Regions from separate parts of the Cohnella sp. LGH genome, predicted to be linked through region 3. Evidence: predicted binding sites of a transcription regulator. Region 3 holds the regulator's gene; each other region holds the start of a gene.
The links. The regulator LexA, encoded in region 3, represses DNA repair genes until DNA is damaged. The targets are predictions, from matches to a motif close to CGAACATATGTTCG.
Positions count from the first base shown of each region.

Region 1: J4772_RS12990 (DUF6630 family protein) is a predicted target of LexA. The motif match lies at 1,340-1,353, and genes of this name have one in related genera.
Region 2: recA (recombinase RecA) is a predicted target of LexA. The motif match lies at 2,042-2,055, and genes of this name have one in related genera.

Region 1 is NZ_CP072117.1:3,076,798-3,080,040, forward strand. Features, by position in the region: gene J4772_RS12980 (sigma-70 family RNA polymerase sigma factor) at 1-66, shown strand, start outside; gene J4772_RS12985 (DUF4179 domain-containing protein) at 80-1,006, shown strand; gene J4772_RS12990 (DUF6630 family protein) at 1,447-2,094, shown strand; gene J4772_RS12995 (hypothetical protein) at 2,125-2,301, opposite strand; gene J4772_RS13000 (hypothetical protein) at 2,532-3,243, shown strand, end outside.
Region 2 is NZ_CP072117.1:3,801,849-3,805,091, reverse strand. Features, by position in the region: gene pgsA (CDP-diacylglycerol--glycerol-3-phosphate 3-phosphatidyltransferase) at 1-35, shown strand, start outside; gene J4772_RS16250 (competence/damage-inducible protein A) at 101-1,360, shown strand; gene recA (recombinase RecA) at 2,126-3,190, shown strand.
Region 3 is NZ_CP072117.1:2,891,065-2,894,307, reverse strand. Features, by position in the region: gene J4772_RS12155 (hypothetical protein) at 1-155, opposite strand, end outside; gene J4772_RS12150 (DUF896 domain-containing protein) at 278-466, opposite strand; gene J4772_RS12145 (LysM peptidoglycan-binding domain-containing protein) at 626-1,024, opposite strand; gene lexA (transcriptional repressor LexA) at 1,186-1,809, shown strand; gene J4772_RS12135 (hypothetical protein) at 2,073-2,390, shown strand; gene glnA (type I glutamate--ammonia ligase) at 2,616-3,243, opposite strand, start outside.

The sequences.
Region 1 (3,243 bases), 190 kb from region 3:
TCGATCATCTACCGGGGGCTGGAGCGGTTGAAAATCAAGCTGGAGGAGAGTGAGTCCATTGGATGAGAGGCTCAAACGAATGAAGCAAGCTTACGACGAGATCGACATTCCCGATGAGTTGTCAATAGCCGTTGTCAAAGGAATAGAGAGAGGAAAACAGCAGCGGGTTCAACCGAATGCGAGACGGCGCAGCCGGCGGTGGATCGGACGGGTAAGCGCCAGCGCGGCAGCTTTGCTCATCGTTTTTACAATCGGCATCAATACGGTTCCGACGTTCGCGAATAGCTTGCAAGAGGTTCCCGGACTGGGCACACTGGTGAAAATTCTACAGTTCAGCAAAGGGAGCGCAGGGGGAGGAACGATCCAGGACGCGACGGACGTTAACTTTATAACGGTGAAGGAGCAGGGGAACAAGGAAAGCATCATTTTGAACTTCGCGCAGAACGGCGAGGCGCAGCAGGTGGCCAGCTCCTTCCACGTCTCGTTCTCGGAGTATCCTCATACGATGACTTTTACGGTCGGCGGCGCCAGGAAATTTTCCGCAGTTAAAGATTTCGCCGCGTTAAAGAAGAGCAAACGGATCGAGGACGCATACGAGCTCATTACTTTGGACGATTCGATGGTTCGGTTTAACGTAACGTTCAAAGAAGCGGTAACTTACGAAGTCCATGAGTACAAGGAGCCCGCACAGGTGGTCATTACAATCGCTTCGGATCCGGAGCGCAATATAGATCGACCTCCGGTATATTCCGTGCGTACGGCATCCTTCCCTTTCGGAGAGTCTGTTGGGATCGCGGAAGAAATGCTGTTCGGCGTTGAGAACATGCGTGTTCTTAAAGATAAAAAAGGCTTATACTTCGTCGAGGCGGGGATTTACGACACGGAAGCCGAAGCGAAGGCGCAGATGAACGAGATTAAGACAAAGCTCGGATACATGGATCCGCTATTCGTCGAAAAGAGAGAAGACCGGAGCATACCGGAATCCATTCAGGCACCTGCCCAATAGACGGCGTCTTTGTGAGTGTGGAATGTTTATTAAAAGAAAAAAACGTGCTGTCAGCCCAAGGATCGTCATCCAAGGCCGGCAACACGTTTTATTTTGCAGCTCTAAAAAACTTCGATTTCAGACAGGCCTTTGTAGAGCGCCATTAAGCGTCGGGATCGGCCGAAGAAGTTTCCACTAGATTGGCTGCAGCAGCTTGTTGCCGCTTACGACTAGACCTACCTCATATTTCAGCAATTGATCCAGCAGATATTTTCCTGCTACGTTCTCCCTAGGACCAAATTAGTCGATTGGAAGGATAGAAGAGGGTTTCGTCATATAGTAACATAGGATGCGAGAACGTTTGTTTGGCAGGTTGCCCAATTCTTCTCATGTTGACCGCAACATAATCGGCTTCGCTGACCGCTTCAACTGCCATTTTGAAACGAGGAGAGACTCGACATATGAAACAAATAAAACTTGCCCAAACGTTGCCGCTCATCATGACGGCAGACGAACTGGAGACAATGCAGCGTCAACTGCCTATAACCGATCCGGCGTCTCAAGCGGAGGAGCAGTTGCAAACGCTGATCCGAAACGGTCTGTTGCTGCAGATCGATTGGTCCGGCGAAGAGGAGCAGCACCAGATCAGCCGGTTTTTGCAAACGCGTGCAGCCGCACTCGCCAAAGGGGATATCACGCTGCAATTGGAAGAACAACGGGCATATGCCGCCGCAGAGAACGAAGATTTGGAACGCGGCGATCATGTTCCCTATTTGCTCCGTTTTTTCGACAAGCGGCTTAAAAAGCACGGCTACACGATCAGCCTGCTGGATTGCGGCAACGATGCTTACTATGTGGTGTTGACGACGGTCGAGCAAGCCAAGCCGCTTCGGAAAACCGCATGCGAGTTCGGACCGTTCCTTTCCTTGCAAGCTAAAAAGACGAAAGCGCTCTTCACGATCTACTGTCCGAGTTGCAGAAACATGAGCGTATGGGAACTGCCGATCAACGCCCCGTTTCCAGCTGACGAGCAGTGCGAGGAATGCGGGACGATATTTTCCGACGCAGACGGCAACTTACTCGTTTCCTATGAGAAAGATTTGTGCTAGTGTATTGCACCCCGAATCATTCGAATGTCTTCAGACGCGCGCAAGCTTCAGCAGCCAACTGGAAGTATGGTCCAGAGTACGTGTATTTCGCGCGCTGTTGATGACGGCAATGTTTAGGTAGATCCGGACCCCGTCTCCGGTCCGGTTGTTGTTCGGTTGCAAATCGCCGGCACCGCCGCGAACGGTAAACGTTCCGGTTGAGGGCAATGCCTCCACCTTGAAAATAAATGCATCGTTAGACAGTAGGAAATTCAGGCTTTTCAACACGAGCTTTTTTCGGTTAGGCACGTCAATGACCGGGTTTTTATTTTCCCGAAAAAATAGCTCTCATTTAATAAAAGTGATGGTATAGTAGTAATATCCGTCTATATGGAATCGATACCAGACGGATCGTGGACAACTTTTCCTAGAGACAAATCACGATGTTGGAGGTACTTATGACCCAGATTATGTTTAATGGAACGATTAGTCGCGACACGCTGGAAAGCTACCTTTCGCGAGCGGTTACGGCCGCGGATCTGGTCAACAGCACGACGTTGAATGACGATTTGAGAATGATAGGCCGCATCGGCGCCAAGTTTCTCGGCCGCGCCTCGGGCGTGTGGCTGCTGGAACCGGATGACGACGCTCATTTCCGAAACTCGCGGACGCTTGCGGAACGCGTGCATGAGGTCGACCCGGACATTATGTTGCAGACTTGCATTTTTGAAGCCGTTTACAGCGGCGTGGAAAACATTGAAATACCGGCTTTGGTTTTCGAGGCGTTTCAATTGCCGGTGGAACGGCGTAAGTTCCGTTATGCGGACATGCTGTTTGATTCGAAGCCGCAGGGGTTCGTATGGGATGAGGACGGCGGCATTCCGAACTTGAATAAGCTGGAGACGCAGCTATGGTTCTACTACAGGGCGGTTCGTTATATCGATGCCGGGTATGAAGCGATCCATATGGGACAAGTTCATTTATATACTGCTGAAGACAACGGGTTTAAGAAAACGGCCGCTTTGTTCCGGAAGATCAGGGATTACGCCAGAAACCATGCCAGACGAGGCATCGTGCTGCTTGATGCGCATACGCACGGGGTGAATATTAACGGCACGCTTTTGTTCGATTTTCATTCGATGCCTTATTCGCGGATGCCGATCTTGGATC
Region 2 (3,243 bases), 910 kb from region 3:
TGAAAAACAAAAATTTGATTCCGGTCTCGGACTGAGCGAGGCGGCCTTCGAGTTCGTCTACGTATCGGGATTCGCCCCGGACTGCATGAGGTGCGGTTTTATGAGAGCAGAGATTATTGCCGTAGGTACGGAGCTGCTTCTCGGTCAAATCGTAAACACAAACGCCCAGTATCTGTCGCGAGGTTTGGCAGAGCTGGGCATTGATGTTTATTACCAGACCGTAGTAGGCGACAATAAACGGCGGTTGATAGAAGCAATCGGCATTGCGCGCGGAAGAGCGGACCTGCTCGTGTTCACGGGCGGTTTGGGGCCGACTCAGGACGACTTGACCAGGGACGCGCTTGCCGAATATTTGGGCAGAGGAATCGAGCTGCACGAACCGACGATGGACAAGATTATGAAAATGTTCGCGGCCAGGGGAGGCGCCTTTATCGAAAGCAACCGGCGCCAGGCGCTGCTGGTCGAAGGGGCCACGCCTCTGCGCAATGATACGGGCTTGGCGGTCGGCAACGCCCTTAACGCGGACGGAACGTTTTATTTGCTGCTGCCGGGCCCGCCGCGGGAGATGAAGCCGATGTTCGACAACGACGGCTCTGCGTGGCTGCGCGAGCAATTAGGACCGGCGTATTCGCTGCATTCCGTTATGTTGAAATTTGCGGGAATCGGCGAGTCGATGCTGGAGGATCTGCTGCTTGATCTGATTGAGGCGCAGCAGGACCCTACGATCGCTCCTTACGCCAAGGAAGGAGAGGTCGCGGTTCGCGTGTCGACGAAAGCGGCGAGCATCGAGGAGGCTGCGCTTAAGCTGGAGCCGACTCTTGTGAAGATCCGTGATCGCACGGAGGCCTATTTGTTCGCTGAGGAGGACGTGCCGATCGAAGCGGCCGTGGTGAGGCTGCTGACGGCGCAGCAGAGGACGCTGGCGCTTGCGGAAAGCTGCACCGGCGGTATGGTGTCGGAGCTGGTCACGACGGTTCCAGGAAGCGCTGTGGTGTACCGAGGGGGCATCGTTTCGTACAGCAACGAGGTAAAAATGAGGCAGCTCGGCGTATCTCGGGAACTGCTGGAGGGAGATGGCGCTCCCGGAGCGATTAGCGCCGAAACGGCTTTGGCGATGGCGGAAGGCGCGCGGTCGGCCCTCGATACGGACTTTGCGCTGTCGGTTACCGGCAATGCGGGGCCGGCTGCCGCAGAGGATAAGCCGGTTGGTCTTGTTTACGTCGGCTTGGCCGAGCGCGGGCGCGAAACCCGGGTGGAGAAGCTGCAGCTGTCCGGCGATCGGGAGGGCATTCGACTTCGGGCGACGAAACGTGCTCTATATATGCTGTGGCAGTCTTTGTCGGGACAACGGCGAGATTAAGTTGCTTGGCGGCTGAGTGGCTGAGTTGGGAATGCAGGCGGGTAAGGGGGGGCGTTAATTACGCCTCTTTTGGCCATTATCCCTCTCGGTCAGGATGACCGTGTGTGGGGCGCGGTAGTCGTATTTTAGGCGTCTTATGGCCATTATCCCGTTCGGTCAGGATGGCTGTGTTATGGGGCGTGGTAGACGTGTTTTAGGCGTCTTATGGTCAATATCCCGTTCAGTCAGGATGGCTGTGTGTATGGGGCGTGGTAGACGTGTTATAGGCGCCTTATGGTCATTATCCCGTTCGGTCAGGATGACCGTGGTCGAGGCAGGTTGTCGATTTGCAGCCTCTTTCGTCAATATCCCGTTCGTTCAGAAAGGGTATATGTGTTCCGTTGCTTAGTTTCAGGCGAGGGTGTCAGTCCAAGCTTGTTACTTTTGCCGGCGGGCAGAAGAGAGAGGTACGGAGAATGGTATCCTTATCTGAGCCGCGGGGATAATGGCCATAAGCTGATGAAGACGGGATACTTGCGCGAGCTGCCGGAGCTACCTGACCTACCGGAACGGCGGGAAAAATTGTGACAGATTTTTGTCGAGGGTTGTCAATCTTCGGACCGGTATGTTAAAGTTTACTAGAAAGTTGCGGAAGAACCGTAGCGAAGATTACTTTGCTGCGGTTCTTTTTTGCAAATTTATCGAACAAATGTTCTTAAAAAGCTTGGCAAACGAATAGAAAAGCGGTATGATAAAACTATCAAAAGAGATAAGGATGTGGGTGTGTTGTCGGATCGTCGCGCCGCATTAGACATGGCTTTGCGTCAAATCGAGAAGCAATTCGGTAAAGGTTCTGTTATGAAATTGGGAGAAAGTGCTCAGCGTGCGGTAGAGTCAGTATCCAGCGGTGTGCTGGCGCTCGATATCGCACTCGGCATCGGCGGTTATCCGCGCGGGCGGATTATAGAAGTGTACGGTCCGGAATCATCGGGTAAAACGACGGTGACGCTGCACGCCATTGCGGAAGTTCAGCGTGCGGGCGGCACGGCGGCATTCATCGACGCCGAGCATGCGCTCGATCCTACGTACGCGAGAAATTTGGGCGTCAACATCGACGAGTTGCTGCTGTCTCAGCCGGATACGGGGGAGCAAGCGCTGGAAATCGCGGAAGCTCTCGTACGCAGCGGCGCGGTTGACATTATCGTTGTGGACTCGGTAGCTGCACTCGTTCCGAAAGCGGAAATTGAAGGAGACATGGGCGATTCGTTCGTCGGTTTGCAGGCGCGTTTGATGTCTCAGGCAATGCGGAAGCTGTCCGGGGCCATCAGCAAGTCGAAGTGTCTGGCAATCTTCATTAACCAGTTGCGCGAGAAGGTTGGCGTTATGTTCGGGAATCCGGAGGTTACTCCGGGCGGACGGGCGCTGAAGTTCTATGCGAGCGTACGTCTTGACGTGCGTCGCGTAGAGGCAATCAAGCAAGGCAACGACGTAGTGGGCAACCGGACAAAGATCAAGGTCGTGAAAAACAAGGTGGCTCCTCCGTTTAAGCAGGCGGAAGTGGACATCATGTACGGCGAAGGGATCTCCAAGGTCGGCAGCATCGTCGACATCGGGACCGAGCAGGAAATCATTCAGAAGAGCGGCGCTTGGTTCTCCTATAATAGCGAACGTTTGGGTCAGGGCCGCGAGAATGCGAAGCAGTATTTGAAGGATAATGTGGAAATTTCCGACAAAATCGAAAAGCAGATTCGTGATCTGTTGCTTAGTCCGGCGGCTGTGGTCAACCAATCCGCAACTTCGTTCTCCGCCGACGAAGACGAAGATGATGAGGAATTTGCGGAAGAGCAGTAAGATGAGAAAGCGGGTTAATCGAATATAACCGAGGGCGGCACATTGGATGCCGC
Region 3 (3,243 bases):
AACAATACTAACAGAGAAGGTATTACATAGTTCCGTCCCTGAAACCGGTCAATCTGCGGGGCATTGGCGGCAATCCCCTGTTTGCCTTCTTTTTTGCGCTTTTTGTTGATCTGCTTGGTGTTCTTCGTCACCATTCGTTCCCATGAGCGGGACATAACCTTCCTCCTCGTCACATTACGGACGACGCCCTGAACCTCTAGTTGTGTCGGAACTTCCTCCATCAGCTTGCGGTTCCCTCTGCGTCATCTTGCGGTTTCTTCCGACTGCATATCTATCGTTAATGCTTGATCTGGGGCTGATCGACGACCTCGATCCGATCCAGTTCTTGGCGGAAGTTGCTTTTGAATACCGACAAATATTGTTTGCGCAGACGGTCCCGTTCCGCGACCTCTTGCTCGCTTAAGCCTTCGCTCTTGCTCTTCCGGGATAATTCATTAATACGGTTAATCAACTGTTCCATCTCCATCGGTGTCTCACTCCCCTTTTCGCATCTTCTCTACTTTGCCACTTTCGCCGAGGGCTTGTCAAGAATCAATGCCTTGTCTGGACAAGCTTTGCTTAACCATCAAAAAAAAGACCGGCATAATGATTCGCCGATCTTTCTTGTATCCTCTATATCATCAAGTCAAGGCAATATATTCGCAGGAAAGATCAGCTCTTGTCCGCTCTGCAAAGCAGGAGAGGAAAGCCTGTTGCGCTCCATTAGAACATGGACTGCTTGGCGCGTATCGAGCGCAGGGTCCTTATAGGTACGGGCCAGCTCCCACAACGTATCTCCGCTGTCAACGGAAATTACGATTTCATCGTTCGAGGCAGGCGCCAACTCTCCGGTAGAAGCGAACGAGCGCATCAGCGTAAAGCCGCTGAATAGAAGCAGGAACGCCACGAGCACAAACAGCCCTCTGGCCGCTCTCCAATTCAAAGAGCCTTCCTTATTCTTCACATCGCGATTATATGTCATCTGAGCCGTGTTGTGTGCCTTCGTTGCAGAAATTGCTCCAGTAGAAACCCATGTATGAACCATTCCGCTCACCCCAAACATTTGTTCTGATCACATCGTAACACGAACACATGTTCATGTCAACGATTTCAGGAACGTTCGTTCTCTAGAACGAGTGTTTGTGCGAACTCGGGTTCTGTGCTATAATTTGTCATCATGAGCTATTTTAATAGGGAGGTTTTGGCGTGACCAAGATGTCCAGCCGACAAAATTCCATACTTGAATTTATTAAAACCGAAGTGCGTGAGAAGGGCTATCCTCCTTCCGTCCGCGAGATCGGCGAAGCGGTAGGACTCGCTTCCAGCTCTACCGTGCACGGTCACCTCGATCGCCTGGAGAAGAAAGGTCTGATTCGGCGCGATCCGACCAAACCCCGCGCGATCGAAATTCTTGGCGACGAAGACGATCAGATGCACAGACTTTCGGCTTCCGTTCGCACAGTCCCGCTTGTAGGCAAAGTAACGGCGGGAGTGCCCATTACGGCCACCGAGAACATCGAGGAGTATTACCCGCTTCCAATCTCCATGGTAGGAGAACAGCCGGTATTCATGCTGTCCGTCCAGGGCGAGAGTATGATCGAAGCGGGCATTCATAACGGAGATTACGTGATCGTGCGCCAGCAGCCGACCGCCGTGAACGGCGACATCGTCGTAGCGATGACGGAAGACAACGAAGCAACGGTCAAGACGTTCTACAAGGAACGCGACCACATTCGCCTGCAGCCGGAGAACGCCAGCATGGAGCCGCTTCGCCTCTCCAACGTCAGCATTCTTGGCAAGGTTATCGGCCTGATCCGCTCGCTTCACTAATACTTGGTGATGATTGGCGATCTCGAAGTGTTCGCATAGTACGAGAACAACTATACTTACGCATACGAAAGAACCTCACCCTCCATTTAAGCGGCGATTGAGGTTCTTTTTTTATGCGGGCTGTCCTCGACAGATGCAGCCCAAGAGCCTGAATCCTCGGCTATTTGATTTGATTCCACATATCGTCAAACTAAGTCGTTTGATGTAAAATGATGTGAACATGAAAATATAGCAAATCCCCCATCCGATGGGGAAGTCATCAGGTGATATTGTTGGATAAGATATTAAAAGGCTTGGCCATCGCTACATTTTTGACTGCTGTTATTGCCGGGTTTATTCAGGCAAACCAAACTGACAGCTATGTATCAGAATTCAGATGGGGCATTGCAGTTGCTTGGTGGATCAGCGGAGCTGTTTCCGGCATCGTCTTTTTTGCAATTGGCCTAATTCTGGAATACCAAAGCGAGATATTGCATCGCCTAAGAAACCTCGAGCACGAGGCGAACAAAAATGCCGGTCCTGCCCCTCGACTTGGAAATTCCAAAGCCAGCCTAGATAAACTGTCGGGCTTTAAGCTTTGATATGCAAATCCCCGCCTGGCCACTGGCAGTGCGGGATTTCTTAAATAGAATAGCCCGGGGGTCTAGGCCCCCGGGTTATTCATTATGGGCTTGTTAATCTCGCTGTTGGCAAAAATAAAAAATAAGGGGCGTTTCGGGGGCGACGATAGAATAACCGTCTTAAACCCCTTCCTGCCCCCAAACCTTAAATCTCCTAAACCCCTGATATTACAACAATCTTCCCAATTAATAATGCGTCAAATACTGATCCCGTTCCCATTGGTGAACCTGCGTCCGGTACATATCCCACTCGATTTCCTTCAGCTCGTAGAAGTGGCTGAGGGCGTGGTCGCCAAGCGCTTCGCAGATGATGTCGTCCCGCAACAGCTCGGACAGAGCTTCTTTTAGGTCGATTGGCAAGCTCGGGATACCTTCTTCGATCCGCTCCTCGTCGCTCATCACATAGATGTTGCGATCTACTGGAGGCGGCGTCGGCAGCTTGCTGCTGATTCCGTCAAGACCAGCCTTCAGCAAGGCGGCAAGTGTCAAATAAGGGTTTGCAGCCGGGTCCGGATTACGAACTTCAACCCGCGTGCTGAGGCCGCGGGACGCCGGAATGCGAATCATCGGGCTGCGATTGCTTGCGGACCAAGCGACGTAGCACGGAGCTTCGTAACCTGGAACCAGACGCTTATAGGAGTTGACCGTTGGATTCGTAATCGCCGCAAAGCCGCGCGCATGCTTCAAAATGCCGGTCATAAAATGACGGGCTTCCTCGCTTAAGCCCAGCTTGTCGCTCTGATCGTAGAACGCATTCTCGTTGCCTCTGAACAGCGACAGATGGCAGTGCATTCCCGACCCGTTCACGCCGAAC